One region of the Mesobacillus stamsii genome, then DNA from elsewhere that is predicted to be linked to it. Evidence: a T-box and tRNA genes for the amino acid it is inferred to sense, from the RefSeq annotation. Region 1 holds a T-box; the other holds one or more tRNA genes.

Region 1 (17,831 bases):
CATATCCTTCCTTGCTTCATTCGACAAGAACACTTTTCCTGTCTCCTCATCCTGAAGCTGTTTGAAACCCTCTAGATGAAAAATATTCCCTGTCCATCCTGTTCCTCCTGTAATGGACAGCATTTCCGCATACCTTTCCAGTATATGATCATCCTGCTTCTGTAATTCTTGGGCTAATTCGCCAAAAGTACGGTTGCAGCTGACTGCGAAGCTATCTTGGAAAGAAAGGTTTCCATGTTGATATTTCGTATCTGTTTCCCCATTGATGGTCTTGCTGCAATCAAACGTCCTGGATGGGTCATCAAGTCCATTATCAATCGCAGCCGTAGCCACCACCGTTTTGAACACGGACCCTGGAATATGTTGTTTCACCATCATATTTTCCACCCCTTCATCCGTATAGGGTTTTGATGGATTGATGACGGGTCTTGAAACCATTGCTAAAATGCTGTTTGTCTCAATATCTAACAGGACGGCTCCGCCTTTTTTGATTTTGTATTGATCCACTTTTTCCTCAAGGATGATTTGCAAATCTTTATCGATCGATGTCTGCACATTAATTGGATAGAATGGATTGGCCGGTTCACTGTATTTCACATTAATTCCGAATAATGGCGCTCCTTCGCCATCGACATGGTATACAAGCTTTGAATTCCCTTCCGCAACGAGGAACTCATCGAAGCTTTTTTCCAGACCTGAGAGCCCGATCAACGTCCTAGGCATAAATTCCTTCTTGCCGTATCTTGCTTTTAGGGCAGCTTCATTTTCGCCTATGATTCCAACAAGCTGCGCAGCCGGCACTTTTTCCATTGGATATTTACGTTCAACCGCGAATACACCAGGAATCCCCATTTCATTAATGATCTCCATTTGCTTCCTTGTCAGGATCACAGGATCTGGATCTCCAAAAGCAAATGGTTCATCCGACTCCTCCACTTCTGTTTTCAAAGCGTATTCAGAGACACCAATCACTTCTGCCACCCTATCCGCTTCCCAGTCCATTTTCTTTAAAAACGGAAACAAGACGAGCACGGACGCAAGCTCATAGGACAAAGATTCCCCATTACGATCCACGAAATTTCCTCTTCCGTTGTCCACTACCATTTCCTGAGACCTTTGCTTCACGCTTGCTTCGATTAAATTAATATGATGTTTAGAAAATGATTCTGTATCAATTAGCTGCAGCTGCGCCAGCCGAAAAATCAATAGGCCAAAGACTGCGAGACAGATGGAAATCCAGGCAGTCATTCTTTTTTTATGCATAAAAAACACCTCATCAAAAGTGTTGACGAGGTGTTGGAGTTTCAAACCTATAGGTTGTTACTTAATAGAAGTGATACGGACGTTCATTTCGCCGCCAGGAGTTTGCACAGTTACCTCGTCCCCGACTTTTTTGCCCATCAGGCTCTTCGCAATTGGTGAGTCATTTGAAATTTTGCCCTCAAATGGATCCGCTTCGGCACTTCCAACGACGGTATAAGATTCTTCATCGCCATCAGGAAGCTCGACAAAAGTGACCGTGCGGCCAAGACTGACAGCATCTGTACTCAGTTCATCTTCCTTGATGATTTTTGCATTGCGAATCATATTTTCAAGCGTCGTGATCCGCCCTTCTACAAAAGCTTGTTCCTCTTTTGCAGAATCATATTCAGAGTTCTCTGAAAGATCACCGAAGCTGCGAGCAATCTTGATTCTCTCCACTACTTCTTTTCGTTTAACGGTTTTTAATTGTTCCAATTCATGTTCAAGCTTTTCTTTTCCTGCCTGTGTCATCGGAAAAACTTTTTCTATTGCCAAAATACTTCACTCCTTCTAGTCTTCACAAATCCCCAAATAGATTGTGTACTATTATCTTATGTATCCTTAAAAATATACAGAAGCGCCGCCTTACCAGGGCGCGCGATGGAAAAAGGGCCATTTCTGGCCATTTATCTCTTTGGACAAAAGGAAGCACTCTTTGCAAGTACTTCCATGTCTATATTATCTATGCTATTGTGTCACAAAAATGATTTTTGTTCAAGAATTGTTTGAATTTTTGTTACCATGAGGTCAATTGCGACATGATTGTGACCGCCTTCGGGAATAACCACATCCGCATAACGCTTGGTCGGTTCAATGAACTGGTTATGCATTGGTCTTACCACATTTACGTACTGTTCTATAACTGAATCCATTGAGCGTCCGCGCTCTTTTATGTCACGCAGCAGTCTGCGGATGATCCGCAGATCGGCATCCGTGTCTACATAGAGCTTGATGTCCATCAAATCGCGTAATCTCTCGTCCTCGAGAATCAAAATGCCTTCCAAAATGATAACATCCTTTGGTTCCACATAGATGACTTCGTTTGAGCGAGTGTGGATGGAATAATCGTAAACTGGCTTCTCGACCGGCTCGTGCTGAAGCAGCTTTTGAATATGTTTTATTAAAAGGTCATTGTCAAATGCCAAAGGATGGTCGTAATTTGTCTTTAAACGCTGCTCCATCGGCAGGTGGCTTTGATCCTTATAATAATAATCCTGTTCAATCATTAGGATGGATTGACTCTTAAAGCTATCATAAATCGCCTTGGTCACGCTTGTCTTGCCTGAGCCTGAGCCGCCGGCTACACCAATCACAACAGGTTTGCGGTACATTTCCTACTTCTCCTTCCGCATCATGTTATTTGGGTAGACAGGCTTGTCCATCTTGAATTTGACGATTTGCAGCGGATGGCGGGCCACATCGAGTTCATTTCCAGCTTCATCCCAAATCTTATCGATCACATGGGTGAAGTTCTCGATTTCTGGTCCAAAAAATTCAACCTCATCCCCAGGTTTGAAGTAGTTCCTTTGCTGAAGTGTCACCATTTGTTCCTCAGCATCGTAATCAAGCACAAGGCCGGCAAAATCGAAGGTTGTCTTTTTGCTATGGTTTCCAAACATTTGCTCCTTATACCCTGGGACCCCCTCGAAAAAGGCAGATGCTGTCTCGCGGTTGGCACATTTGTCCAATTCCTCGAGCCATTCCTGCTTGATCACAAAGTTTTCAGGATCATCACAATAAGCATCGATCACTTTTCGGTAAACGCTGACAACCGTTGCAATATAGTGAATAGACTTCATGCGGCCTTCGATCTTTAGACTGTCAATTCCTAGCTCAATCAAACGTGGGATCGACTCAATTAGTTTTAAGTCCTTTGGGCTCATCGCAAAAGGTGCATCGCCCTCAGCAAACAAAGGGTTTTCCTCTGTTCCTTCAAGTGTGTACAAATCATAGTCCCAGCGGCAGGACTGACAGCAGCCGCCACGGTTTGAATCCCGGGCTGTCATGTGATTGCTCAAGGTACAGCGTCCAGAATAGGCAATGCACATGGCACCATGGATGAAGGTTTCGATTTCGATATCCACCTTTTGCTTCATTTCCTCGATTTCCACTGCACTTGTTTCCCGTGCAAGCACAACACGCTCCAGTCCTTCTTCCTTCCAGAACTGGATAGCCTTCCAGTTGGAAAGGGATTGCTGTGTACTCAAGTGGACTTCGATTTCCGGAGCTACCTTGCGGCAAGTTTCTATGATCAAAGGATCGGCTACGATGATGCCGTTGACACCAGCACCCTTCAAGCCTAATAGATAGTCTTCGAGACCATCGATGTTATCGTTATGTGCAAATATATTAGTGGTAACATAAATTTTCGCGCCATATTTTTTGGCGAACTCGACGCCTTCCTTCATTTCCTCAAAGGTGAAATTATCCGCATTCGAACGCAAACCATATTCTTGCCCGCCAATAAAAACGGCATCTGCACCGTAGTGGACGGCAATCTTAAGTTTTTCAAGATTTCCGGCTGGAGCAAGCAGTTCTGGTTTTTTCACGATGATCCGTTTCCCATCGACAATTTGCGAAATTTTGTCTGCTATTGCTGCCATTTTAGCAACCTCCTTCTCATTCTTGCTGTTAATAAACCGTTTCCTTGAAAAAGAATCCTGTATCGAGCGGGCGATTTAGCGGCTGTAGTGCTTCTGCCGCTTTTAGCAAGCTGTCCTTTTCTTCGTCGTATTGCTCCGGTTTTTCCACTGCTAAATCAATGGCTTTTCGGTATAGCCTTGTAACTTCCAAAATATAGTCAGGGCTCTTCAAAATCCCATCCACTTTAAGAGAATCAACCCCAGATTCCACTAGCTCAGTCAACTCATCAATAATGCAAATATCATTTGGGCTCATGATGTGCGTCCCATTTTCATCCTCGAAAATCGGATACTTATTTTCACGCTCTTTATCATGGAGAAACATATTGCTTTCCTGTCTGCGATTTTCTACTGCCAAAGCCTTTCCTTGATATTCAAAGTAATGGCCAAGGAGCGGACGCTTCGACTGGAACATGTTCATCATACCGTGAACCTGGACCTCAATTTCCACCTCAGCATTTTCCTTGATTTCAACGATCGCATCCATGTTGATTTCTCTCGCAAGGACAGCACGCTTGGCACCCTTCCTTCCCCAATAATTGCAAGTATACCAGTTCGTTCCTGTAGTTTCCGTGCTCCAATGAAGCTTCATTTCCGGAGCATTTTCCTTTGCTGCCATTAAAACAGCAGGATCGCCAAACGTGACTCCATCTGCTTTCACATCGGTAAGGAAGGTAAGGTATTCACCAAGCAAGTCCACTTTTTCATTATGGAATAATGCGTTCATAGCTACATACACTTTCTTCCCTTTTGAGTGCGCCAATTCAATCGCTCGTTTTACGTCCTCACGGTTGAACTCACCAGCAAGACGCAATCCGAATTTTTGTTCTCCAATCAGGTACGCATCTGCCCCGGCTTCCGCCAATGGAATAATGTTATTAACACTTGTTGGCGTCACCAATAATTCGGGTTTCTTCATTCCGTTCACCTCATCTTACTAACCGCCACCCCATCACCAATAGGAAGGATGATCGTATCATATTCCTCATTAGCAACAAGCCAGCGATTGAATTCGTCTATTTTTTTTGCCAGGCTACGGGCTCTTTTGCTTGCCGATTCATGGTTATATACAAGACCTTTAAACAGGATGTTGTCCGTAATGATTATTCCCCCAGGCTTCAAATACCTGGAGTAACGTTCAAAAAAGCGCTTATACTGGCCTTTGGCTGCATCAATAAAAATTGCGTCAAATGGAGCATGGACGGCAGCTTCCGCTTCAAGCTCAAGCGCATCCCCTTTCATAAGGGTGATTTGCTCCTGCATGCCGGCCCGTTTCATATACTCGGCAGCAAGTTGACAGCGGTCTTCATCGCGTTCCATTGTGATGATATGAGACTTAGGCAGCGCGGATGCCATTCTCATTGCAGAGTAGCCAATGGCTGTTCCGATTTCCAAGATTGATTCTGGCTGCTGAATTCTTAGAAGCTGGAGCATCGTTTCGATACCAGCGGGTTCCATAATCGGAACACCGTGAAGCTTCGCATACTCTTCCATGTCGAAAAAAACGCCATCCCTAGGCTGTATGAAAGAATCTATATAATTTTGCAGCTCTTCGTTCAGCAAGCTGCCTTACCTCCATTCAGATGGCTAAAAAAAAGCCGGAGTAAAATTTCGCATGACTGTCGAGGCATGAAAAAAATAGCGTTCACAAATTAACAGAGAAAAACAGTCAGGTCCATTAACTTAAAAGCTTCACTCCGTCATCTGTGATGCACGCTATCGAATAGTAACTGGATCGGACGCCAGACAGTAACATGGTCTAGTAAAAAACACTTGAATAATTTTACCACAAAAAGAAGGGAAGTGCGAATCATTCTGCATTTCCCAAATAAGGATGTCACTTTTTATTGGTAATATGTTCGTTCACTTTTCGATTATGCTCGTCCAGTGTCTTTGAGAAGAGCACCTCTCCAGTGGACGTCGCAATGAAATAAAGATCGTCTGTTTCAGCTGGTACAAGAGCAGCTTGAATGGACATGACGCCTGGATTGGCGATAGGACCGGGTGGCAGTCCCTGAATTTTATAGGTATTATAAGGGTCATCTATTTCAAGATCCTGGAAATAGACGCGATCTTTATGTTCCCCATGTGCATACAAGACGGTCGGGTCTGTCTGCAGCATCATCCCCTTTGCTAGGCGATTATAAAAGACACTGGCGATCTTATCGCGATCGGCTTGTTCGGTTGCTTCCTCTTCAATGAGTGATGCCATTGTCATTAATTCATGAACAGACATATTTTTTTCTTCCATTTGTCCTCCGAATTCAGCTAATACTTCCTTCGTTTTTGTCAGCATGACCGTAACAATTTCCTCGACTGTCGGTTTTTCAGAGGAAAACGGATAGGTAGCCGGGAACAGATACCCTTCTAACGGGTACTTGACATTTTCCTTGAGAATTTCATCACTAAGGACATCAGGATATTTCTCTATTAAGGTTTTGACGAATGCTCGATCATTCAGCTGTTGGAAAATCGCTTCCTCATCCTGTTGAGTTTTTTCAGCAATGATCCCAGCGATTTGCTTTAACTGCTTTCCTTCTGGGATTGTGATCTTCATGACCACTTCCTCCATAACTTTCCCTGTTTTCAAACTTGTAATGATTTCAGGCAGCGTCATCGACGGGTTCATTTTATAATCACCAGCCATAAAGCCTGCTTCATTTTTGAACTTTACATAATACTTGAAAACCCGGGCATCCCTTATGATCCCTTTTTCCTCAAGTATTTGCCCAATACCTGTTGTAGACGAACCAATAGGAATCGTGACCTCAATAGTGTTCTTGCTGTTTTCTTCAACAGGCTTCAATGCTTCGGTAATGTAGTAATACCCACCGCCGCCGATTGCTACGATGAGCAAGAAAGCCACGAGAGCAGTAATGAAAACTATTTTCCTCACTATTTTCGCCTCATTCTGCTGTTCTATCAGCTTTTCGGTAATCCACTTTTTTTTATTTTTTTTCGGATCCTGGATATTCTTTTCGTCAGACATATGTTCCCCCTCCAGATAACAAAACTTACTTCCTGGATACTCTCTATTGTCACATCTCGAACTATTATACTATATTTTATATTGCTATTTGCAAATAATTACGAAAAAAGCCGTTTCTTGTAGAATTTCAGGACGAAATTTGCCCGAATTTATCGGCAAATAGAAAAGGACCAGGCAGTTATTCGCCTGGTCCAGATTTTCGAATCCTATTCTTCGTCTTGCTCTGCGAGGAAGGTTTCAAGCATTTCTTCAATCATGTCCCACTCTTCATCCGTTTCGATCGGCATAAGTTCGCCATCATCATTATCTTCTGTTGGCATGAACGCAGAAGCATGAATTTCGATTTCTTCCTCATCGTTATCCTCTGCACCAATTGGATAATAAAGCACATATGATTTTCCGAACTCCTCGGAATCAAAAGTAAAAAGAACTTCACATAATTGTTCGTTGCCGTTTTCGTCTACTACTGTAATATTGTTTTCTCCATGATCCATTGTAGTCACCTCAATTTAATTTTGGCTGTTCAAATAGCCTTGTAAAATCATAACAGCAGCCATCTTATCGATGACCTTCTTTCGTTTTTTGCGGCTTACGTCCGCCTCGATCAAAACTCTCTCGGCTGCCACTGTCGTCAGACGCTCGTCCCATAAAATCGTTTGAACGCCAAATCTATCTTCCAGTTCACGGGCATAAAACTGACTTGCTTTCCCGCGCGGACCAATCGTCCCGTTCATATTCTTCGGAAATCCAACCACTACTTTGCTGACTTCATTGTCTTTTATTATTTTACCAATTTCATTGAAACCAAATACATTTTCTTCTTCGTTTATTTTCAATGTTTCAAGTCCTTGAGCTGTCCAGCCGAATTCATCGCTCATGGCTATGCCGACCGTTTTCGAGCCAACATCGAGTCCCAAAATCCTCAATTTATTTCCCCTCTCGATGATTCCTTAAGTAGGATTTAACCAGTTCCTCGATAATTTCATCTCGCTCCAGCTTGCGGATGATGTTTCGGGCATCCCGATGGCGAGGAATATAGGCCGGGTCGCCTGAGAGCAAATATCCGACAATCTGGTTGATCGGGTTATATCCCTTTTCCTGCAGCGCTTCATATACCTGCAGCAGGACTTCGTTGACATCATGCTCAAAAGGCTCTTCGGGAAAATTAAATCTCATCGTTTTATCAAACGAGCTCATCGAATGCACCTCACTTTCAGGAAATGGCAGGTAAAATTTTTCTTCATGATATCTTCATTCTACACTACTTTCCTTTTATATCAAATTGATTTTACCCATTTTTCGGCATATTGAAGCGCATTGTCGAGTTTTGAAGGGTCTTTACCGCCAGCCTGGGCCATATCCGGCCGGCCGCCTCCCCCACCGCCGCAAATTGCCGCTGCTTCCTTGATCAGTTTTCCAGCCTGATAGCCTTTTTTAATCAAATCATCCGTTACAGCAGCAATCAAGTTCACTTTGCTGCCATCAGTCATTCCAAGCAAAATGATTGCTGAACCAAGCTTTTGCTTTAGGTCATCAGCAATATTTCGCAGGCTGTTCATGTCAGAAGCCTGTACGCGTGCAGCAAGCAATTGGATCCCGTTGATTTCTTTTACCTGAGAGGCAAGGCTTCCTGCTTCAATAGTACCCAATTTGGCTGCAAGAGATTCATTTTCACGCTGCAGCTGCTTGATTTCAGCTAGTAAGGCATCCATACGGTTCGATACTTCCTTCGGTGCAGTCTTCAACTTGCCTGCAGCATCCTTCAGAACGCTGAGTTGATCGTTAAGTACTTTGTATGCAGACTCTCCCGTTACGGCTTCAATCCTTCTTGTCCCAGCTCCGATGCCACTCTCGGAAACAATTTTAAACAAACCGATGACAGAGGTATTCGGAACATGGCAACCGCCACATAACTCAAGACTATAATCGCCGACTTTTACGACACGGACGATTTCACCGTATTTTTCACCGAACAACGCCATTGCACCCATTGCTTTTGCTTCCGCAATCGGCTGAAAGCTTGTGTTCACTTCGATGTTTTTCCAAATTTTCTCATTGACGATTGTTTCTACTTTTTCCAGCTCTTCAGCAGTAACCTGCCCAAAATGAGAGAAATCGAAACGCAATCTATCAGGTTCGACTAGTGAACCTGCTTGATTTACATGATCTCCCAGCACATCCTTCAACGCCTGGTGGAGCAAGTGTGTTGCAGTATGGTTCTTGATGATTCTCGCACGGTTTTCCTGATCAACGATTGCTGTTACTTCAAGCCCCTTCGTTACTGTCCCTTCTTCTACAACAGCATGATGAAGATTTTGTCCGTTTGGAGCTTTCTTTACATCCTTTACGGAAATCCTCATTCCACTTGCTTCTACAGTCCCTTTGTCAGCGATTTGTCCGCCGCTTTCTGCATAGAAAGGTGTAATGTCCAGGATAAAATGAATTTCATCGCCGGCCTGAGCTTGTTCTGAGAGCTGACCATCCCTTATAATTGCCACGATTTTGCTGTTGGTTTGTAATTGATCATATCCGACAAACTCACTGCTCTCTTTCATATCGCCAAGCACGCCGCCTTGGACTTGCATGGAACCGATCTCGTGGCGAGCTGTACGGGCTCTTTTGCGCTGCAGCTCCATTTCTCTTGCGAAGCCTTCATGGTCGATCTTTAGCCCTTCTTCCGCAGCATACTCTTCCGTCAGCTCGACTGGGAAGCCGTATGTGTCATAAAGTCTGAAGACATCCTCCCCCTGAATTTTGCCGCTGCCTTTTTGCTTTTCATTCTTGATCAACTCAGAAAGGATCCCGAGGCCTTCCGTTAATGTTTCATGAAAACGTTCTTCCTCATGTTTGATCACCTTTTGGATAAAGTCGGTTTTTTCGTTTACCTCTGGATAAAAATCTTCCATGATTTCACCCACTACCGGCACCAGCTCAAACATAAATGGTCGATTGATAGTTAGCTTTTTAGCGTAACGAACAGCGCGGCGCAATAAACGACGCAGTACATAGCCGCGGCCTTCATTGGAAGGAAGGGCACCGTCACCGACAGCGAATGCTACTGTACGGATGTGGTCTGCAATAACTTTGAAAGCCTCATCTTTCTCCCTAGATTGTCCGAATTTTTCACCGGAAATTTCTTCGGTCGCTTTAATAATTGGCAAGAACAAATCTGTTTCAAAGTTTGTCGGAACATCCTGGACCACAGATGCCATGCGTTCAAGGCCCATACCGGTATCAATGTTTTTCTTTGGAAGCGGTGTATACGTGCCATCCGGATTATGGTTGAATTCTGAGAACACAAGATTCCAGACTTCAAGGTAGCGATCATTTTCACCGCCTGGGTACAGCTCAGGGTCTAGAGGGTCGTCTCCGTATTCAGGCCCTCTGTCATAGAAAATCTCTGTGTTTGGACCGCTCGGACCTTCGCCAATATCCCAGAAGTTCCCCTCCAAACGGATGATCCGTTCTTCGGGCATACCGACTTTCTCCTTCCAGATGAGATAGGCTTCATCATCTTCCGGATGAACGGTCACCGATAATTTCTCAGGGTCAAAACCGATCCATTTTTCACTTGTAAGAAATTCCCATGCAAATTCAATTGCTTCATCTTTGAAATAGTCACCGATCGAAAAATTGCCGAGCATTTCAAAGAAGGTATGGTGGCGCGCTGTTTTGCCGACATTTTCAATATCATTTGTCCGAATCGATTTCTGTGCATTCGTGATTCTTGGGTTTTCTGGCACAACTCGTCCATCAAAATACTTTTTCAAAGTCGCTACCCCGCTGTTGATCCACAGAAGAGACGGATCTTCGTGCGGAACAAGCGATGCACTCGGCTCGATGGCATGGTCATGCTCCTTAAAATATTCGAGAAACATTCTTCTAATTTCTGCACCAGTTAATTTTTTCATCAAACTAACCTCCTAAATCATTGTTTGGACAACAAAAAAGCGCAAGTGCCTGGTCAGCCCCGACAAGCGCTGTCCGCCTAGGACGCCACGTCCTGTGGCTGACGGGTCTAGCACATCCTGTGCCTCAGAGGTCCGCCCAATGAAGTCGTTCTTTGACTTCATTGGGCGGACCGAAACCGAAAAGTATAGCCGACTGCCCAGAAACGCAGAAACTGGAGACTCAACGGTAGAAGCGCTCTTTGCTTCTGCCAGTGGAGTTGAAGTTTCGGAGTTTCTAGGAGGCGACACTAGACAAGCGACTCGAGGGGCTAGGCGCTGGAGCTGGATTAAGAAAACCACAAGTAGTTAGCCACAACTAAATAATTTTATAATTTCCTAAACAAAAAAAGCCCTCATCCCTGGACAGGGACGAGAGCTTACTCGCGGTACCACCCTGATTATGAACGCAAAAAATCACGCCCATCTCTCAATGACGCCTTAACGCAGCTCACGGCAGGTTTTTCCTGCACTCCGGAATAGCATTCTGTTATCCTTCACCGGGAATTCTTTCAGCCTAGGAATCCCTCTCTGGTCGATGGACTATAACATACTCGTTCCTTCTCCATTTTTTGAATATTTATCTATAGCCGAATTATATATAGCAGTACTGCGTTTGTCAAACGTCCCTGGCAAAAAATTATCTCAGAGGAACTTTCTTCTTTCATGAATGATATGATCTCTGGCATGAATCAGTGCCGCCCTTATTATCACGAGGACAGGAACTGCCAAAATAAGTCCTAGAATGCCTCCCACTTCTTCCCCGGCCAGCAAAGCGAACATAATCATTAATGGATGCATGTGCAGGCTTTTTCCTACTATCAACGGGGACAAGATGTTGCCTTCCAGAAATTGCAGCGAAAAGACGATCACAAGTGACAAGAGCACCATTTTCACGGACATTGTCGCGGCAATGATGACAGCCGGAATCGCTCCGATCAGCGGACCAAAATACGGTATGACATTGGTGATTCCGACAATGGCCCCAAGTAGGAGGGAGTACTTAATGCCTGCAAACCAGAAAAAAAAGGAAGAGAGCACGCCAATAATCAGGCAGACGAGAAGCTGACCTCTTATATAACTGCCGAGTGACTTGTCTACTTCATGGAGAAATCTTGCACCTTGCTGCCTCCATTGCCTTGGAGTCATGTACCACGCCGCTTTTTTCATCGCCTTGAAGTCCTTAAGCATGTAAAAGGCAATGAACGGAATTACCGCAATCGTCAAAATAGAATTGACAATTTCCATCAAAAAGGACATCGTTGCGGCAAGCACATCGTCCAGCCACTGCTCCATGCTGTTGATTCCATCTTCTATTCTTTCATGAATTCCTGCAGGCCATGTCGAGGTCTCGTTTACGACATTGTTGACCATTTGTTTATATTGTTCGGCAAAAGCAGGAGCGTTCTCTGTTAAGTCGCGCAGCTGATAGATTAAAGCGGGAATCCCTTTATAAAAGGCAAATCCAGCACCGCCAAAAAAGAAAATATATATAATCAAAATTGATAGTCCCCGATGCAGCCCCCTTTGGTTAAGAGATTCCACGATCGGGTGAAGCAGATATGTAATGAAAGCAGCTAGCAAAAATGGAATCAGCAGCGATCCAACAATATGCAGCACCGGAATCCACAATGCTTGCAGCTTCATGAAAACGAACAGAACAATAAACAAAAGGAGAAGAAATCCAAGCCGGTAGTACCATTTCATTTGGATATTCACTTTTAGTCGCCCTCCCTCTCGTTTATTCTTGAGAGAAAGGAGAGGGATTATACCTAAGAAAAAGATTGTCGCAACTTCCTAGTGGCAAGCACCTCTCTACTCGCCGTTTCCTTCTCCTCCTTGAGACGGAATTTAATCAGAACAGAGATGATCGTATGCTAGGTGTATTTATGTGAAAAGGTCAATTTGGGCACCAATATGGATCATTGGTTACCTCTTTTCCTAGTTTCTGGATTTTTCGGGCACTAATACAGCTCATTGGTTACCTCTTTTCCCGATTTCTGGATTTTTTGGGCACCAATACGGCTTATTTGGTTCGAAAGAGATTTCACATGAAGAAAATGCTTGAAATTTATCAGACTGTCAGCAAATTGGATGGGATTTCTTACCTTAAAGCCGTCGGGCAACCTCTTTGTTCAAACTTGTATCTTGTTAACCGTCGAAAAAATCCCCTGTAATCCTATACAGGGGATTTATACTTGTTAAAGAAATGCTTTTGACATTTTTCTGCCTAGCTTCTTCATTTTCCTGCCAGACATTATATTGTTATTAGAAGCATAACGATAAACTGCCATACCCGCACCCAATGCGATAACGGAGGGTAACATTTTGTTCATGCGCTTCACCTCTTCGGATTTTTTTATATGCCGTATTGACGTTGATCTTCGTCGAATAAGTCGTCAAGGGAGCTTAATGTTCCATCTTCTTCGACTTGATGGGTATGGATCAGGCCATTATTCAAGGACAGCTCTATGAAACAATTCCAGCAGTAATATTGGTTGATGCCAATTTTGCCAATATCCTTGCTTTGGCAATTCGGGCAACTTAACATAAGGACACCTCATCTCTGTTTCACTGTCACGATGATGGCATCCTTTCCGATTGCAGGCGGACCCGTTGTCTTGACGACACGCTTTCCATTCATGATATCTGAAAAAAAGCCATCTGTTAGTTCGTACCCTACAATCGTGCCCAGTTCTTCCATAAAATATACGTCGTTCAATAAACCCAGCTGTTCTCCATCCCTAGAGAGCAGGATTTTGCCAGCCAGTCCTTCCTTTTGTTCAAACGTATATTCAGGCTCTGCCTCTAGACGCTGCAACACTGACTGATCCTTCACCATTAGACCATCCGAGCCAAACGATGCAACCTCTCCGATCTTGACCTGAAACGTTTTCTTGATGAATCCACCTCGTTGAACTAGTAAGCCTACTACGGTTCCATTGCTTGAAATGCTTACATCACATACTTCGCCCAGTTTTTGCCCACTTGCCAATTCAAATACAGGCAATCCCTTTAATCGTGAAAATGTCCGCAAAAGTGTGTCCCGCCTTTCCGAACACTCTTAGGTTTTGCGATTGATCGGTTAATCATGCGGTGTAAGGTTTTCCAAAACAATATTATGCTTCATTTTCTTCCATAAAATCGTAAGGAGTCAAATTACCCATTCCGATCATCGGGTCTGCATTCTTAACGATTCCCATATAGTTCTTACGATTTACGTCTGGTAAAATTTTACTATCTATGCGATTACCGCTCCATTCCGGGAGCATCTCGACGAGCTTTTCAACAAGTGTCGTATTCCGCTCCTTATCCTGTCCGCGTTCGATGCCCATTTTTAGGGCGTCCTCTTCGCCAATAAGAATCAGAAATTGCTTGCTTCTTGTGATGGCCGTATAAATCAAATTCCTGCGCAGCATCCGGTAATAACTTTTTACGACCGGAAGGACAACAATCGGAAATTCACTTCCCTGAGATTTATGGACGGAACAGCAATAAGCATGGGTAATCTGCGAGAGCTCCGGCCTGTTGTAGGTGACCTCAATACCGTCAAATGACACGATTAGCTGATCCTGTTTTTCGACATTTTCCTTCGCGTAAAAAATCGCGATAACCTCGCCCATATCCCCGTTGAATACATTCGCTTCCGGCTGGTTGACCAGCTGGAGAACCTTGTCGCCAATTCGATATTTTATATCACCAAAGGCAAGCTCTTTTCTTGTTCCGTCTGCATTCGGATTGAATAGCGTCTGCAATAGTTCGTTTAAGCGGTCAATTCCCGCAGGTCCCCTGTACATTGGGGCAAGCACCTGGATATTCTTTGGCGAATAACCTTTTTTCTTAGCACTAGCAACAACCTTTTCGACTACTTGAGGAATTTGGTTTGTTGTACACTGGATAAAAGATCGGTCGGATTTTTGGACAGAAATGTCAGCAGGAAGCAATCCTTTTTTGATTTGGTGGGCAAGTTCAATAATAGAGGAACCTTCTGCTTGCCTGTAAATATCCGTAAGTCTCACGGTCGGGATTCTGCCGGAATCAAGCAAATCCTTTAAGACTTGGCCAGGGCCGACTGAAGGAAGCTGGTCTTCGTCCCCGACCATTATCACCTGAATATTATCAGGCAGTGATTTGAACAATTGATAAGCAAGCCAAATATCGACCATTGATGTCTCATCTATAATCAAGATTTTCCCTTCTAGCGGCTGATCCTCATTATATTCAAAGCCTTCCGCACCATTCCAGCGAAGCAGTCTGTGAATGGTCACTGCAGGCAAACCAGTGGACTCGGTCATTCGTTTTGCCGCCCTGCCGGTAGGTGCTGCCAGTAAAAACGGGTATGGCTCTTCCTTTTTGTAATCTCTTGGATCTAAGGAACAGCCGTGCAATTCCCCATATAGTTCAACGATTCCTTTTATCACAGTCGTTTTTCCTGTGCCAGGTCCGCCCGTGAGGATCATCATAGGAGACATCAGCGCCGTTTGGATGGCATCTTTTTGGCTCGGAGCATATTGGACGTTTAGACGCTCTTCAAGATTCCCGAGTGCAAGCAGAAATTCCGATTCAGGAAATTGATTTTCATACTCCGTCTGGTCAAGAATTTTCTTCACCTTAGCGACAAGTCCCTTTTCTGAATAATAAAGCGATGGCAAATAGATTTTCTGTTCTTCGGAAATCAGCTTTCCTTCTTCACCTAGCTTGATGATTTCCTGAGAGATTTCCGTAAATTCAATTTCAAAATTTTGATTGTCTTCCAGCAACTTTTTGACATCGACCAGCAGCGATTCCGCTTCCATGTAGACGTGTCCACCTTGGATGCTGGAATTTTCTAATGTATAAAGACAAGCCGCCTTGATCCGGTCAGGATGGTTCCCTGTCAATCCAAGCTGGCTTCCAAGCTCGTCCGCTCTGCCAAAACCAATGCCTTCAATATCTTCGACAAGCTTATAAGGATTGTTTTGGATCACTTCAATCGCCTGTTCTTTATATACCTGATATATTTTCATCGACAGCTGTGGGCCAAAACCATATTCGTTCAAAGCGACCATCACCTGTTCAAGGCCCTGATGTTCCATCAAAGAATCATACAAGTCTTTTGCCTTCTCGGGTGCCAGCTTCGGAATTTGATCCAAAACGGAGGGATTATCAATTATTTTTGCAATCGCTTTTTCACCAAGCGTTTCGACAATTTTTTCAGCTGTTTTCTTTCCTATTCCTTTAAAAAGATCACTGGATAGATAGCTGATGATTCCCTGTTTGGATTGGGGAAGGTCTTTCCTGAAATGCGTTGCATGAAATTGGGCGCCAAACTTCGGATGTTCTTTTACTTCACCAAAGAAAGTATACGTCTCCTGCTCATGAACCTTGGGGAAGTACCCGGTAATGACTGCCTCTTTATCATCATATTGTTCATTCGTTTCTTCGACCCTGATTCTTAGCACGGTGTACAGGTTTTGTTCATTGTGAAAGATGGTCACTAAATGCTTCCCTTTCATGAATTTCCCCTGCTCTGCAAACAAATCTAAAGAGTCTTGCTTATCCAAAGTTTCTTCCCCCTTTCCGCTGATTCATTCGCGTTTACTGTGCTTTGAACACGCCATTCTCCATGCTAAGTATATCATAATCAGCTATGCAGTTGCCCAAAATAATCCCCAGCGAAGCAGGCTCGCCGGGGATTAATCAGGATTAACCGACATAAGTCAGCTTGCTTCCGTTTTTGAAAATCTCATCAATTGTTCCACCGCCAAGACATTCTTCTCCATCATAGAAAACAACAGCTTGTCCGGGAGTGACAGCGCGGATTGGTTGGGTAAAAATCACTTTTGCAGTCCCATCGTCCAGAAGTTCTACAGTTACAGCATTATCAGGTTGGCGATAGCGGAATTTTGCCGTGCACTCAAATGTTTTCGGCTTCGGTTTTTCGGATACGAAGCTGATATTCACAGCCGTAATGCTGTCTGAATAGAGCAGATCATGATGAAATCCTTGTTCCACCAGCAATACATTGCGCTCAAGGTCCTTGCCTACAACGAACCATGGTTCGCCTGCACCCCCAATTCCAAGCCCTTGTCTCTGGCCGATTGTATAATACATCAATCCATCATGCATGCCTTTTACCTCGCCACTCATCGTCTCCATATTTCCCGGCTGGGCTGGAAGGTAATTCCCAAGGAATTCCTTGAAATTCCTTTCGCCAATAAAACAAATGCCAGTACTGTCTTTTTTCGCTGCAGTGGCTAGATTTGCTTCCTTTGCCAGCTCTCTCACACGAGACTTTTCCATATCGCCGATCGGGAATAGTACTTTTTCCAACTGATGCTGATTCAGCTGGTTTAAGAAATACGTCTGGTCTTTATTTTCGTCGAGTCCGCGGAGCATTTTTCGCTCGCCGTCCCGGTCTTCCACCCGTGCATAGTGGCCAGTCGCAAGGAAATCTGCTCCAAGATTGATCGCATGTTCAAGGAATGCTTTGAATTTGATTTCTTTATTGCACATGACATCTGGGTTTGGCGTTCTTCCCGCTTTATATTCTTGAAGGAAATAAGTGAAAACCTTATCCCAGTATTGTTTTTCAAAATTGACTGCATAATACGGAATGCCAATCTGGTTGCAGACGCGGATTACATCTTCGTAATCTTCCGTAGCAGTGCAGACCCCAAATTCATCGGTGTCATCCCAGTTTTTCATGAAGATGCCGATCACATCATAGCCCTGTTCCTTCAGAATCAGTGCAGCGACGGATGAGTCAACCCCTCCTGACATCCCAACCACCACTCTCGTATCCTTCGGTGATTTTTCCATTGGCTTCCCCTCCCTCTACTAGTCTACCCTTAAGCTCCATTGTTTTTCGTCAGCCTCTGGACAATTTTTGCTGTATCCTCAGCTGCTTTGTCGATCTGTTCTTGTGTATTGTGTAATCCGAAACTGAAGCGGATGGAGTTTGTCAGCCTT
Region 2 (15,418 bases), on a different contig from region 1:
TTGGTTTAATCGCAGGGGTAATCCGTACAATCCCCGCTCCGGAGCACGGAGTGAAAAAATGGTTTCTCCTTTTCGTGAACTTTTTACTGTCGGTATATATTGAGTTTTTTCGGGGTACCCCGATGATTGTTCAGGCTATGGTCATATATTATGGGTCTGCGTTAGCATTCGGTGTGAATATAGAGGTAATGGCTGCCGCTCTTATTGTTGTTTCCATTAATACAGGGGCTTACATGGCAGAAATTGTTCGCGGTGGAATTGTATCTGTTGATAAAGGACAGTTTGAAGCTGCGCAGGCAATAGGTATGAATCATCTTCAAACGATGATGAATGTTGTCCTTCCGCAGGTGGTTCGCAATATCCTGCCGGCAACTGGCAACCAGTTTGTAATCAATATTAAAGACACTTCCGTTCTAAATGTAATCTCCGTTTCAGAATTGTATTTCTTAACAAAATCAGTCGCAGGTAACAACTTCAGATATTTCGAATCATTTTTTGTTGCATGTGTGATCTATTTTGTCATGACCTTCGCTGTAACACGAATTTTACTTTACTTTGAAAGAAGACTAGAAGGACCAGATAACTATACAATGGTTCGTGGCGAAGAAATGCAACCAGCGAAGTAATGAAGGAGGAGAGAGTGTGGAAACAGTAATTGATATACAGCATCTTAACAAATCCTTTGGCACTCATGAAGTTCTCAAAGACATCAGCTTCTCAGTCAATAAAGGAGAAGTCATGACGATCATTGGCTCCTCGGGATCTGGAAAATCAACTCTTCTTCGCTGCATTAATCTATTGGAAAAACCAAGCGGTGGAGAAATTATCTATAACGGAGAGAATATTCTAGATGATAAGCATGATATTCCAACCTATCGCAGACATTTAGGAATGGTATTCCAGCAATTTAATTTATTTACGAATCACAATGTCTTGAAAAATTGTACAGTTGGCCAAATCAAAGTATTAGGCCGTTCAAAGGAAGAAGCCGAAAAGGTAGCAATGAAATACTTGAAGATTGTTGGCATGGATCAGTATATTAATGCCAAGCCAAAGCAGTTATCAGGCGGCCAAAAACAACGGGTAGCAATTGCCAGGGCGCTATCTATGGAACCGGACGTCCTGCTGTTTGACGAACCAACTTCGGCACTGGACCCAGAAATGGTTGGCGAAGTCCTTAAAGTAATGAAGGAACTTGCGGTGTCCGGCCTTACGATGCTGATTGTAACGCATGAGATGGAATTCGCGAAGGAAGTATCAGATCGTGTCGTTTTTATGGACAAAGGGATTATTGCAGAGGAAGGAAGTCCCGAACAAATCTTCAATAATCCACAGCAAGATAGAACGAGAGAATTCTTGAAACGTACTTTTAAAGTGGTCTATTAAATGTAAACTAGCGATTAACTTAAGTGAAACAGGAAACCCGTTAAAGGTTTCCTGTTTTTGTTCTATTGAAGATTATCTACCCCTAAAAATTGCTTTATAAACCAGAACCAGAACCAGAACCAGAACCAGATCCGGAACCAGAACCAGAACAAGAGCCAGAACCAGATCCGGAACCTGAACCGGATCCAGATCCAGATCCGGAACCAGATCCGGAACCAGATCCGGAACCGGAGCCAGAACCAGATCCGGAACCTGAACCGGATCCAGAACCAGAACCAGATCCGGAGCTAGAACAAGAACCAGAACCTGAGCCAGAACCAGCTTCAGCTTCAGCTTCAGGAGTTCTAGTCGATCCTGGGTTTCTCATCAGGAACCGATCAAGACCTGAATCTCTTGCTCCTCTAAGAAGCCTTGACATTTCTTCTTTTCCCATAAAAGTAAATACCACCTTTTCAATAAATGTCCTTAATAGTTAAGGTAGTGTATTTTATGTGGTTCTTTATTTATTGGTACTAAACTTACATGGAATTCATTATCATGTACGCCCTTTTTTTCATAGGATAAAAGCAAGGGAGGCTATGATTTCAGATGCATGATGAGATACCTAAACTGAATATTATTATGGATCGTGAGCACCTGACATTTTTAGAAAGGAATATTTGGCATGAAGAGCCTATTTCTTGCCAATTAGTTGCCAATAACCTTTCTCATGATGCAGGTATTACTTATCGTGGAAATCACACACGGAAGTTCCAGAAAAAATCTTATAAAATTAACTTTGGGATATATAATGAAGAATTTGAAGCTCGTGAAATGCATCTTAACGCAGAATTTTGTGATCCATCTTTCATTCGCAATAAGTTATCTTTTGATTTTTTCAAGATGATTGGGAGCATTTCCCCTAACTGCAACCATGTTTTAATCGAGTTGAATGGAGAGCCTGCTGGAATCTACTTACAGCTTGAATCTGTCGATGATGTATTTCTGCAAAAGAGACATCTGCCATACGGCCCCATTTATTATGCATCAAATCGACAAAGTAATTTTTCATTATTAACCACAAAAGGAGAGCCAAAAGAATCACTAACCTCAGGGTATGTTCGAAAATTAGGAAAGGAAGAGGATGACTTAGATTTAGAAAGGCTGATAATAAAAATTAACTCCATCCCGAGAAATGATTTTGGCGAAGAAATTTGGGAATACCTGGATGTGAAAAAATATTTGACTTGGCTTTGTGGGGCAGTTTGTACACAGAACTATGATGGATTCATTCAAAATTATGCACTTTATCGACATGGTCAAACTGGATTGTACGAAAACATCCCTTGGGATTACGATGCAACATTCGGTAGAAATTGGAATGGGAAAGCAATGAAATACAATCAAGTTCCTATAGAAGGATTTAATACGCTAACTGCAAGGATTCTTGATGTGAAGGAATTCCGTATTCAATACCGACTTCTGCTCGAAGAAATAGTAGAGGAGTATTTCACAGTCAAAAAAATAGAACCAATGATTACAAATCTTTATAACAAGTTACGACCCCATATAGCATTCGATCCATACAAAATGACTGACATTGAATTATTTGAGAGAGAACCAGAATTCATTTTGCAGTTTATCTTAAACCGCAATCATTATCTTAGGGACCATCTTGATGAACTAATATAAAGATGAAGATGGAGGTTCCCCATGTTCTCACACTTTTTCTGCTTTCATCCTTATTCAACCTTCACGTTTCGTACTAATGTAAATAAGATAGTAAGAAATGAATGTAGGGCAAGAGGATGATAAGGATGAAAATTTGTGTCATTGGTACAGGATATGTGGGATTAACTACAGGTACCGTTTTATCGGACTTGGGTCACGATGTTTATTGTGTTGATAACGACAAAACAAAAATAGAGAAGTTAAACGAGGGGAAAGTTCCCATTTACGAACCAGGTTTATCGGCACTAATCGATCGAAATAAAAAGAGAGGCAGGTTGCATTTTTTATCAGATATTCATTATGGGATTAAAGAATGTCCAATCATTTATATCACTGTAGGCACTCCTGCTAATGAAGACGGAAGCCAAAATCTGACTGCGATTAACGATGTCATTGATTCAATCGGACAGTCGATTCACTCTCATAAAACAATTATCACGAAAAGTACTGTAATACCAGGAACAAATGAATGGATCCATCAAACCTTAATGGAAAAAGGAATCGACTCTAATATGTTTGATATTGTATCGAATCCAGAGTTTCTAAGAGAAGGAAATGCTTTGGCTGATATGTTGAATCCTGACAAAATCGTCGTCGGGGTAAAGAGGCAAAAGCCAATTGAAACAATAAAAAAATTGTATACGAAAATACATGCGCCTTATATTATTACTTCTTTAACGGGAGCTGAAATGATTAAATATGCCTCGAACGCTTTTTTAGCAACAAAGATATCGTTTATGAACGAAATGGCCCGTATTTGTGATGCCTATGATGTGGAAATTTCCCATATTGCAAGTGCATTAGGAAGAGATAAAAGAATTGGTCCCTATTTCCTCCATGCAGGGTTAGGATACGGTGGATCTTGTTTTCCAAAAGATGTCCGTGCTTTAGAATATGCCGCGAAACAAAAGGACATTATTCCCGAAATAGTAATGGCGGTTCAAAATGTAAACGATTCTCAAATTAATTTGTACCTTGAAAAATTAACGAATGAATTGACGAACCTCAACGGGAAGAAGATTTCTGTTTGGGGGTTAGCTTTTAAGCCTGAAACGGATGATACTCGGGAATCAAGATCATTGCTATTAATCAAAAAATTACTCGAAAAAGGGGCTGAGATTCACGCATTTGATCCTATTGTCCAGTTATCCGATCCTGCGATTACTGTATACGAAGATATGTATGAAGCGGTCAAAGAGTCAGACGCCTTAATCATCGCTACCGAGTGGAGCCAGTTTAAAAGCGTAGATTGGAAGAAGGTAAAGGACTTCATGAAGGGAAATATTTTAGTGGATGGACGGAATATTATTGACCGAAATCACGTAGCCGGTTATCAATTTCATTATATTGGGGTGGCCAGATAATGAGGATTATCGTTACAGGAGCAGCTGGATTCATTGGATCCCATTTATGTGAGAGGCTATTAAAGGATGAGCAGAATATGGTGATCGGCATCGACGGTTTTATCGACCCTGCTCTAAAACAAGTAAAACGAAGAAATCTTAAAAATTTGCTGCATCATCCTCGTTTTACGTTTCTTGATAAAAATTTATTGGAAATTGACTGGGGAAAAGTAATGTCGAAAGATGATGTGATTTGTCATTTGGCCGGAATGCCAGGAGTGCGCTCTAGTTGGGGTAATAATTTTCCATTGTATGCAGAATCTAATATTCTCGTCACCCAACGGCTGTTGGAAGCTTGTAAGGATGTTTCTATAAAGAAGCTAGTCTATGCTTCTACTTCTTCCGTCTATGGAGAAAAGAGAGGGATGGTTTCGGAAAATAGTTTTCTTTCTCCTCTTTCGCCTTATGGAGTAACAAAGCTAACGGGAGAATACTTATGTAATGTCTACAGTGAAAACGACGGCATTCCAATCACGATCCTTCGGTATTTTACTGTTTATGGACCTAGACAGCGGCCAGATATGGCTTTTCATCGGTTCATTGAATACATGTTAAAGAATAAGCCCATCCCTATATACGGTGATGGCAAACAAACGCGTGATTTTACGTATATTGGGGATTGTGTGGAAGGAACGGTTGCTGCTATTTATGGGGACCATGTCATCGGTGAAACAATTAATATAGGAGGAAAAGAACGAAAATCCATTTTAGAAGTGATCAAGGTATTAGAAGAGCTGACTGGCAAAAAAGTGGCCATGGACTTTATTGGGAAAACTCGAGGGGAACCGCGACATACTTGGGCTGATATCACAAAAGCAGAGAAGCTTCTGCATTACCAGCCAAAAGTATCTTTAAAAGAAGGATTACTTAATGAAGTAAAGGATATACAAGCACTCTATAAGGAGGTGGGGGAATGAGGCTCGCTTTAATTTGCACAGAAAAGCTTCCTTCACCTGCTGTAAAGGGTGGAGCTATCCAAATGATGATCGATGGTGTCACCCCGTATCTCAAGGATAACTATGAATTAACGATTATTTCAGTCTCTGATCCATCCCTCCCTGATAATGAAACACGTAACGGTGTGCAATACATCCGTGTACCTCCCCAGCATTACGAAAGGAATATTGCTAAAATACTTGCGGAAAAGAAGTTTCCCATTATTCATGTTTTTAATCGGCCATTAACCATCCCTCTTTATAAAAAAGCCACTCCAACAAGCCGATTCGTTTTAGGACTTCATAACGAAATGCTTTCCGAAAAAAAAGTAACCTTGGAACAAGGGAAAGAAATTATAAGCTTGGTAGATAGGATTGTTACCGTAAGCGAGTATGTAAAACGAACAGTTTTGGAGCGTTTTCCTGAAGCGGAATCCAAAGTGAAAGTAGTCTACTCTGGAGTGAATTTAATGGAATATCCTCCTGTTTGGTCTTCGAAAGGCAAGGAGATCAGAACGGAATATCGAAAAAAATATAATATCGAGGATAAGAAGGTCATTTTATTTGTTGGGAGGCTAACCAAAAATAAAGGCCCCCATCTTCTCATAGCGGCATTTAAAGCTATCGCCAAAAAATATCCTGATGCGGTTCTTGTAATTGCTGGGGGGAAATGGTTTAGCGATGATGGGATCAATCATTATATTCGCTACTTAAAGAAATTAGCAGAACCATTAGGAAACAAAATTATTTTCACAAAGTTTATCGCAGCAAGTGAAATCCCAAACATTTTTTTGATGAGTGATATTTTCGTCTGCTCCTCGCAATGGCAAGAACCATTAGCGCGAGTTCACTATGAAGCATTTGCAGCAGGAATACCTGTCATCACTACAAATAGGGGAGGAAATGCAGAGGTGGTTTCCCATAAAAAAACAGGCTATTTAATTGACAAGTACGATCAAGTTAGCGAATTTGCAAAGGGAATCCATTTTTATTTGATGAATCCCGATAGTGTGGAAATAATTACAAAGGAAGCAAGAAAATTAGTCGAATCAAATTTTCAATTCAAGCAGACGGCAAGTCGATTGATCCAAGTTTATTCCGACTTGTTACCTAATAACGAAAAAAGATTTAGGCAGCAGCTATTCCGTTTTTTCTAATCAGAGTGTTCATACAGAGAAAACCACCCGTCTCAACGGGTGGTTTTCATTTAGGTTAAAATGAAATTTTGTTTGCCTTTATAGCTGTTTTTTCACTGCTATACCATGGTTTTGATGGTAGTTTTTTTCGACCTGACTTTTTCTTAACTTGTGAAACTTTATCAGCAATCCGTGGTATCGATGGCTCGTTCTCAGTGGACTCTTCCCCTAATAAATACCTTACCAACTCACTCAGCGATGAATAATCATCTTCCGCTTTAACTATCGATTGATTTCCTATTTCGAGGTGATTTTTGATTTTATGCTCGATCTCACTCCAAACTTGTGATATATCATTGATGACTCGATCCCAGTGATGATTTTTTTCTGCAATCCGTCTTCCGTATTGTCCCATCTCTTTACATAGAGCAGGATTTGAAAGTAATTTTGATAAATGGTTTGCAAATTCTTGAGGATCTTCTGGGTTTTGGACAATCAGTCCGTTTTTTCCAACTTCAATGACTTCAGAGTTTCCTCCCCGGTTAGTAGTAACAATCGGCAATCCTGCTGCCATAGCCTCATAATGAACTCGTGCCAACGGTTCCTCCCATTGAGAAGGGCAAACAAATATATCTGAAGCGATGAACCAGTTTTGAATTTGATCAGGCGGAACAAAGCCAGTTGTTATGACTGGAATGGTTAGGCGGTCCGCGATAGCTTTTATATAAGCAATGTAATCACTCATACCGTTATCACTAAAACCTTTGCCTCCCATAAGAACCAACGCCACATTTGGGTGCCTTTTAACCAAGAGCTCCATAGCCCTCAGAAGTATATCTGCCCCTTTGTTTGCAGACAGCCTCCCAGCAAATAAAATAACCTTTTTTGATTCTAACTTGTGTTCTCGTCGCATGGAAGCCCTTATTTTCTTGCCTTTATCAGAATAAACAGGAACAAATCGATCCAAGTCCACACCAGAATAAATTGTTTTTATTTTAGGTTTAGCATCAGGATAAAGGTCTGTTATTTCTTTTCCTATATAATTGCTGATGGTTATGATCTTATCTAATTGATCGATTGCTTTCTGAGCTTCCTCAGGATCTATTTTTTCTCGCTTAAACATATCATTGTGCATACTTAAAACGATTCGTGAACGAGGTGCCACTTCCCGTATTGGTAAAACAAGGCGAGGACGATTGAAAATATGAATCAAGTCAAACTTATTGTTTTTAAGAAAATTCACTACGCCTTCTTGGTATGTTTCTAGTAAGCCTCCTGGAACTCTTATATATTTAATCCCGTCCTTTATTTCCTTATCAGGTAATGTTTCATCATCCCGTCCAATTATGGTGATCGAATGGTTTTTTCTTAAAACTGGCAAAGTTCCATGGATATATGTTTGAATTGCTCCTCCTTTTACCGGCGGAACTGGAAGTTTTTCCGTACTAACTATTAAGACTTCCATTTCCGTTTTCCCCCTCTCCATTCTTTACGCACTTGTTCAATTACCGGCCATTTTGTTTGATCCATTTCAATAATCCTTTGAACAACAGAATCCAATTCGCTGTTTAAAGACAGGACAGGATCAATCAATATTTCTTTTACGTTTTTATAATATAAATTAGGCAGCGACAAATCGATTAATAAAATTTCAAGTAAGTCGTCAGAAATCGGATTTGCTTCATTGTATGCATCAAGCATTCCTACAACCCAATTAATATCCCATCTTCCTAAATCATCCATGCTGCCGCCAATGAGTTTGCGTAAATCCCGAATGGACAAATCATACGCTACCCCATCCAAGTCGATAATCCACATCCCACCTGGGCCCATTTGTCCATTTGACCATCCGTAATCCTGGTGAACTAATCCCCATTCTTTATTTCCTTTGGCAACTAGGGCTTGATAATTCGATTTCTCGAGCATGGTCCATGCTTTTCTAGCTTGCTCCTCAAACATATCCGCCGAATTTAAAATGGTTTTGCTGGCTGGCAGCTCGGAATATAAATTGGCAACATGTTTAAACCAGTTGATTTTTTTACTAATTTTTTTATAAGCTTTAGGCCAACGATATAACCGGGAAGAAGTTTCTGCCCCTCTAGGAGGAACATAGCCTTTGGAAAGCTCGTTGAACTCTCCAATCGCATGACTCAGTAACTTCGCTCCTTCCAGGTCGGCAGATACTGGAGTAAGCGGTTCAATCCAATCGGCGACAAACCAGATTTTCCCTCCCATTTCCACCGTGTTTGCACCTGTCTTTGTCTTTACAATTGCCGGAATTCTTGCCTTTTTTACATTTACTAAATACTCTTGAGCTCCTATGCTGAATAAACTCCTAGTAGGCCTTCGGTGGAGTATTTTTAAACTTTTAGGCCCCTTGGTGGTATTGATTTTCCATATTAGCCCGCCCTTATCCGCCTTCGTGGTAATAACTTCCATATTATTTACTTTAAAATCGTATTTATTGATGACTTGTTGAGCCATTTCTTCTATATATGGCGGAACATATAAATCGCCTAAGCTGCCATCTAAATCCCATGGTGCAATAAGTTGTTCCAACTAGTCATTCCCCTTCCTGGTTCTTTAATTTATGTAGTATATTCCATTGGAGAAAAATTGGGTGGACTTATATCCATGGACGGAAATAATTAATTTAATGATTTTAAAAGAAGTCCATCAGTATTGGGGATAGGAATATTCCATCATTGAATTGGTTTAGTTCAGGAGTGGTTGGAACATTCGAGAGTAGCGTTAACCTAGATCTTTACTTTCGCGTTAATGAGGACCTCAAGGAGAAGTAGCGATACGATTAGAAAAAGACTTTTCGGATAATGGAGATCAGGTATCCGAGAACAAATTCAAAATCATACAAATAGAAAAACCCCTTGCATAGCAAGGGGTTTTTCTATGATGGAGAATAGGGGGCTCGAACCCCTGACCTCAACGATGCCAGAGGAAATCCAATAGTAAAACTGGGTTAAATAAGTTAAATTAAAATCAATTAAGTCTTGATTTATAAGATTTGTGGAATTTTTGTACACAATCTAAGTCAATCTAATTCAATAAATAAAATAAGTCTGTGCACTGTTTTTTGCACTATTAAAAAGCATGTGGTCAAAAATGGTCAGTTAAGATAAAGCTTAACTGGCTTTTTTAAATTTCCAAATACGAGTCTAACTCCACCGTCTTTAGACGGTATCCGCTTTTAGCCTTCTCCTTCGATGTCCATACTTGATAGATGTGGTGAAAGTATGGACGGTTATAAAAAGAATAGTCATGCAGTATATGACATCAAATATCATGTAATCTGGGTAAGAAATACAGGTATAAGGTGTTATATGGACCAATTGCAATAAGAACAAGAGAACTCATTCGACAAGGGTGCGAAGCAAGAGGTATTACGATTTTGCAAGGAAGTGTGGGGAAAGATCATATTCATTTGTTAATAGCATGCCGCCCAGTCTCGCGCCAAGTAAAATTTTGCAATATCTAAAGGGGGATCATCACGACTCCTCCAAGATCAATTCCCGGAATTAAAAAAGAACTATTGGGGGCAACACTTGTGGGAAAGTAGTTTATTTATTAGGTCACCTAACTGTAGATATGAGAATAGTATCTTAAAAATAACATGAAAAAAATTTTAGTTTCTCATTGGAAAAAGAAGGATAATTTAGCAAAGTGATAGAATTTATAAAATTAAGAAAATATAAAGCTGCTTTTTTTTAGTATAATTTATATTTTGAATGCTCTAAAATAAAAGACTATAAAAGAGGTATTTGAATGTGATTAGTAAATATGTTCCAAGTAGATATAAAGGTTCGCCTCCAAACCAGTCGACAAAATAATCATTAATTGTTTTTGATTTCTTTTCAACAAAACTTATTAAACCTTTGCGAATATCTGGTAGCATAGAGCCTCTTAGAAAGGATTCATAACAATAAACACACCGGAAATTACATTGTTCAGTAGGCATTATTGTAAGAAATAATTTATCTGTACGATGAATACCTGTTTCGTGTAAGTAAGTAGCTCTTCTTAATTCATCTGTATTTTCTTCAACCAAGAAGCCTCCTTCAATTAAATCAGAAATTATTCCTTCGGGGTTATCAGTTTCAACGCCACTTTTTCTAAGTACTTGGTTAACGAGGGGAATATCATCTTCAGGAACTTCGCCGAATGCCCCAGAATAAAGATTGGCTAAGAGATACTCATTTTCATCCCCCCTCGCCTTTACATTAAATCGGGATTTGAAGTAATTGAACAACTATCAAAAGAGTTTATAAAAATCTGTCAGAATAATAACATTAAACTAAATTTAAAAAAATCACTTGATTCAAAAAAGAACTATTACTCTTCCAATAGTTGATTTTGTAATTTAAGGAGGTGAGAAAAAATGAAATGGGTAAAAAAATCAAGTAAATTTGAAAATATGTATCCGCAAGCAGGAAACAACTGCATTAATTTAATCATTCTTGTTAAAATTTATCAACTCCCAAGGGAATCCGTGTTTTTTCGGATTCTCTTTTCATTTTGCGTGCCCAGGCAAGCCGTTAATTGCTAGTTGGTGAAAGTCCAATCTGAGTAAGTGCCAAGACGCTCAGTAGCTGACATGCAGCTGGTGGAGAAATCCTAAGGTTGAAGCCCTGTGACAAAGTAACTCCCTCCGCGGAGTGCGAGCGACCTGACAGGTTGTAACCTAAAGTGAATCCTGCCGTCTCGTCAAAAGAATCTGCTCTCGGGCAGCCAAAGAGATGTTGAGCCTTGGGATAGTAGGCGAAGACCACAGAAGGTGTGCAGAACTTGGAAGCAGCACCGAAGAATCTCTCGGGGTAAGGGGAACGACATGTCAGGAAAGTAATGAACGGAACTGGGGAGACCCTCCTCATCACTTTCTAATGAAAGTAAAGTGGAAACCTATAAGTGGAAACGAAATGGTGAAGGGATGAGAGGGAGTCGGAAGGGGACATAGTACCAATGATGACAATGACAATGACAACACAACATTGTCTAGGGAAGGACGGCGAATGCCAGTACCCTACTTCGTTCATATGTCCAAAGGAGGTAAGAGTCAGTGAATGTCCAAGAAAATGGCTAACTACACCAATATGGATAAAGCTCAAGAACTCTGGAAGACGTTATATCTTTGTGCTAAGGAAAGTCCATCTTCAGCTCAGCACAGAAGACAAATCATTTATGGGAAATTAAAAGAGCATCAAACAAATCATAAGAGATTAATGTGACCAAAAAGGTGAAATATCCATGAAGCAAAAACCATTTACGAGGAGAAAAAATAAGAAAAAATAGTGAAATTCTTTAGAATTAGTGAGTGAATGTGGTGCAGGCGGAAACTCTATCAGCGGGCCTTTTAGGCATAGGCCGGTAAGAGAGGCTTTCAGCCGCAGAGCAAACCACCAGTTCACACTGGTGGTTTTGATCTGTTGAATTCTTTATGGAACAAACAGGGCAATTTAGTTGAAGAACAACAGGTGATTTTGTATATTGGGGAGAGTTTACTTTGTAACACATATAACTCAAGGTGGTATGGAAAATGGGAATGTCGGATTATTATAAAAAACTCCGAGAAAAAGTCGGTAATGGACTGATTTTTATGCCAAGTGTAGCAGGAATTGTTCGAAACGACTTGGGAGAAATTTTATTACAACACAAAGGAAATGGCGAAAAGTGGAGTCTTCCTGCTGGTGCCATTGAACTTGGAGAAGCACCTGCCGAAGCAGTAGTTCGTGAAGTATGGGAAGAGACAGGTTTATATGTTGTACCAAAAAAGTTATTAGGCGTATTTGGTGGAAAAGACTTTCGTTACCAATATCCTAATGGTCATCAAGTGGAGTATAACGTCTTTATGTTTGATTGCGTTATTCAAAGCGGTGAATTAATTCCAATAGATAACGAAACGGCTGAACTTCAATATTTTAATCCGAGTAATATGCCTGAACTCGCTTTACCTTACCCTAAAGATTTATTTCTACAAAGTAAAAATAGTGAACTTTATTTTCAGTGGAACGAGAAGTGGTTAAAAAATCTTTCTCACAAATAACTATATCTGGTTGCACTAACGGGTGCAAGGACCGAAGATATAGGCGGTCATTGCGGCAGCCTTATTCTAATCATACAAATAGAAGAAAACCCTTGCTGCGCAAGGGTTTTCGGTGATGGAGAATAGGGGGCTCGAACCCCTGACCTCAACGCTGCCAGCGTTGCGCTCTCCCAGCTGAGCTAATCCCCCGTATCTAAATAGATAAGGTACAAGAAAGATTATATCTCCAACTCAAAGGACTTGCAAGATAAAATTTACTGTTAAATTGAAAAAGGCCGCAATTCCAGCGGCTTTTCCTACAATCCTTCAATTTCAACTCGGTTTATTCCTTCAATTTCCGAAACAGCTTCATAAACATCTGTTGTTTTCCTTCTGAAATCGACAGTCACGATCAGCTGTACAAGTTGGTTTTCATCTGCTAAATCTTTGATCCGCACGTTTTTCAAAGAGATTTTTTCTGACTTAATCTTTGTGATAATATCAGCGATGCTTTCTCTAGAAGTCACATTGAATTGAAGTCGTATTTCCTTCTCACGTAATTGTCTTGGACCAATGAAGGTCATCAGAAATGGTATCAATTCAACGCTGACAATCAGCAACGCAACCCCGGCTATTGCCTCCCAATAAAAGCCTGCACCAACAGTAATTCCTATTCCAGCTGCACCCCAAATCATCGCAGCTGTCGTGAGACCTGAGATCGTATCATTTCCTCTTCTTAAAATAACTCCAGCTCCAAGAAAACCGATGCCTGAAACGATTTGTGCGGCTAAACGGAGAGGATCCATTGTAATATTTACCTCTTCATCGCCTGGAAACATATAGGCAGATTCACTAGAAACTACTGTTAAAAGGCAACTGACAATTGAAATGACCAAACTTGTTTTCAGCCCCACCGGTTTTCGCTTTATCTCTCTTTCTAGTCCGATAACTAGACCCAGAAATGCAGAAATGCCTAACTTTATTAAAATTTCCATATCCATAGAATAAAGCATGTGATCTCCTGCCCCTAATAAGATGTGTTTACTTTCCCTAGTGAAGGGAAAATAAACGCTTTTGTACGAAAAATTTTAATAAAAGTGAGCTAAAAGAACAGTTCCATAGTAAAATACATGTATTCAAATTGTTTAAATAGAAGGAGAAGAGAAATGGAAACACCTAAAGTGAACCCATACCTTGCTGTTGCAATCGGTGTAGTGGCTGTGTCAACTTCAGCGATTTTAGTTAAAGTATCTTCTGCTCCATCTGGAGTAATTGCCTTTTATCGGTTATTTTTTTCGGTGTTAATTATGTTGCCAGTGTTTCTTATAAAATATGTTTCTGAGCTGCGTCTTATTACAAAACAAGATTGGGTGTTTTCAGGGATATCAGGTGTGTTCCTTGCTTTCCACTTCATCCTCTGGTTCGAATCTTTAAACTATACCTCGGTAGCGAGCTCGACTGTACTGGTCACACTCCAGCCATTATTCGCGTTTGCGGGGGTTTATATTTTCTTTAAGGAGAAAATATCTGCTAAGGCAATTATTAGTGGGATTATTGCAATTTCAGGGAGTGTCATCATCAGCTGGGGGGATTTTAAAATCAGCGGAAGCGCCTTGTTTGGAGACTTTTTGGCAATTGCTGCTTGTGCGCTAGTCACCGTTTATCTATTATTTGGGCAAACGGTCAGAAAAAGAATGTCCCTTATAACATACACATTCATTGTTTACGCCATTAGCACAATCACTCTGTTCTTCTATGTATTAGCAGTTGGAGATTCGTTCTTTCATTATGAGACAAGTGACTGGGTATATTTTGTCCTTCTTGCCTTAATCCCGACTTTGCTTGGACATACATTATTTAACTGGTCAATCAAATGGCTTAGCGCCTCGATTATCTCAATGGCAATCCTGTTTGAACCTGTAGGAGCAACTGCCCTTGCATACTATTTGTTAGAAGAAAACGTTATTTGGACACAAGTTGCTGGTGGGTTAGTTGTTATTGCTGGAATAACATTATTTTTAGTAGATGAAAGAAACATGAAGATGAAAAAGCGAGCAGAAATAAATTCAATATAATCGGAGGGGATGTATATGCAAATAAGAAGGGCAACAAAAGAAGATGCTCTAGGAATAGCCAAGGTCCATGTCGAAAGCTGGAAAGAAACATATGAGGGCATCATAAGCCAAAATTACTTAGCTTCTTTGAAAATTGAGGATAGGAAACCGTTGTGGGAAAAAAACTTGTCTGAAACGGCCGATCTTTCACCGGTTTTTGTCGCGGTAAACCCAGGTGGAGAAATAGTGGGCTTTGCATCCTTTGGAAAGGAACGTACAGGGAAGTTTACTGCAGATGGAGAACTATATGCAATTTACATTTTGAAAGCAAACCAAAGAAGAAAACTGGGCTTGAGGCTTCTGCGTGAAGGAATTGAAGCATTACTAGAGCAAAATTATACATCCATGCTGGTTTGGGTGCTTAAACAAAATCACAGTCGTCTGTTCTATGAAAGTCTTCAGCCTAATAAGGCAGGGGAAGAAATAGACAAGATTGGTGGACAGGAATATGTAGAGCTGGCTTATGTATGGAATGATTTGAAATCACTCAAACAAATCGTAGTGGGAAAATTAATTTAGAAATGCAAAAACTAATAATAAGGATTGTTTGTGATATTTCTTTTAAAATTATATTGCAAACATAGTTTGGACATGATATATTTAATCTCGCTTCAAAAAAACAACATTGATTTTAAAAAGCAACTTCGAGTTTTATTGAAAGAAAAATAAAAAACGATGTTGACAATAATGAATCAATAGG

The links. The T-box of region 1 lies ahead of alaS (alanine--tRNA ligase). A T-box ahead of a tRNA ligase gene usually reads a tRNA of that ligase, here a tRNA-Ala.
Region 2: it has a tRNA-Ala gene. The T-box ahead of alaS (alanine--tRNA ligase) is inferred to sense a tRNA for this amino acid. The anticodon was not compared.

The regions. Positions count from the first base shown of each region.
Region 1 covers NZ_JAUSUN010000017.1:3,415-21,245, forward strand. Annotated here, with positions in the region: gene J2S25_RS13220 (peptidoglycan D,D-transpeptidase FtsI family protein) at 1-1,263, opposite strand, end outside; gene greA (transcription elongation factor GreA) at 1,321-1,797, opposite strand; gene udk (uridine kinase) at 1,998-2,633, opposite strand; gene J2S25_RS13235 (peptidase U32 family protein) at 2,637-3,905, opposite strand; gene J2S25_RS13240 (peptidase U32 family protein) at 3,934-4,863, opposite strand; gene J2S25_RS13245 (O-methyltransferase) at 4,869-5,507, opposite strand; gene mltG (endolytic transglycosylase MltG) at 5,782-6,933, opposite strand; gene J2S25_RS13255 (DUF1292 domain-containing protein) at 7,140-7,427, opposite strand; gene ruvX (Holliday junction resolvase RuvX) at 7,443-7,859, opposite strand; gene J2S25_RS13265 (IreB family regulatory phosphoprotein) at 7,861-8,130, opposite strand; gene alaS (alanine--tRNA ligase) at 8,211-10,844, opposite strand; T-box leader at 11,246-11,455, opposite strand; gene J2S25_RS13275 (AI-2E family transporter) at 11,526-12,599, opposite strand; gene J2S25_RS13280 (YrzQ family protein) at 13,082-13,216, opposite strand; gene J2S25_RS13285 (YrzR-like zinc ribbon domain) at 13,240-13,431, opposite strand; gene J2S25_RS13290 (PRC-barrel domain-containing protein) at 13,441-13,917, opposite strand; gene recD2 (SF1B family DNA helicase RecD2) at 14,000-16,423, opposite strand; gene mnmA (tRNA 2-thiouridine(34) synthase MnmA) at 16,566-17,681, opposite strand; gene J2S25_RS13305 (cysteine desulfurase family protein) at 17,711-17,831, opposite strand, start outside.
Region 2 covers NZ_JAUSUN010000004.1:215,641-231,058, forward strand. Annotated here, with positions in the region: gene J2S25_RS05140 (amino acid ABC transporter permease) at 1-626, shown strand, start outside; gene J2S25_RS05145 (amino acid ABC transporter ATP-binding protein) at 643-1,386, shown strand; gene J2S25_RS05150 (hypothetical protein) at 1,481-1,819, opposite strand; gene J2S25_RS05155 (CotH kinase family protein) at 1,975-3,057, shown strand; gene J2S25_RS05160 (UDP-glucose dehydrogenase family protein) at 3,183-4,460, shown strand; gene J2S25_RS05165 (NAD-dependent epimerase/dehydratase family protein) at 4,460-5,416, shown strand; gene J2S25_RS05170 (glycosyltransferase family 4 protein) at 5,413-6,591, shown strand; gene J2S25_RS05175 (glycosyltransferase family 4 protein) at 6,647-8,035, opposite strand; gene J2S25_RS05180 (CotS family spore coat protein) at 8,023-9,129, opposite strand; gene J2S25_RS20030 (transposase) at 9,902-10,063, shown strand; gene J2S25_RS20035 (transposase) at 10,056-10,202, shown strand; gene J2S25_RS05185 (hypothetical protein) at 10,319-10,633, opposite strand; gene J2S25_RS05190 (NUDIX hydrolase) at 12,119-12,625, shown strand; tRNA gene J2S25_RS05195 (tRNA-Ala) at 12,742-12,814, opposite strand; gene J2S25_RS05200 (MgtC/SapB family protein) at 12,922-13,605, opposite strand; gene J2S25_RS05205 (DMT family transporter) at 13,771-14,679, shown strand; gene J2S25_RS05210 (GNAT family N-acetyltransferase) at 14,695-15,237, shown strand.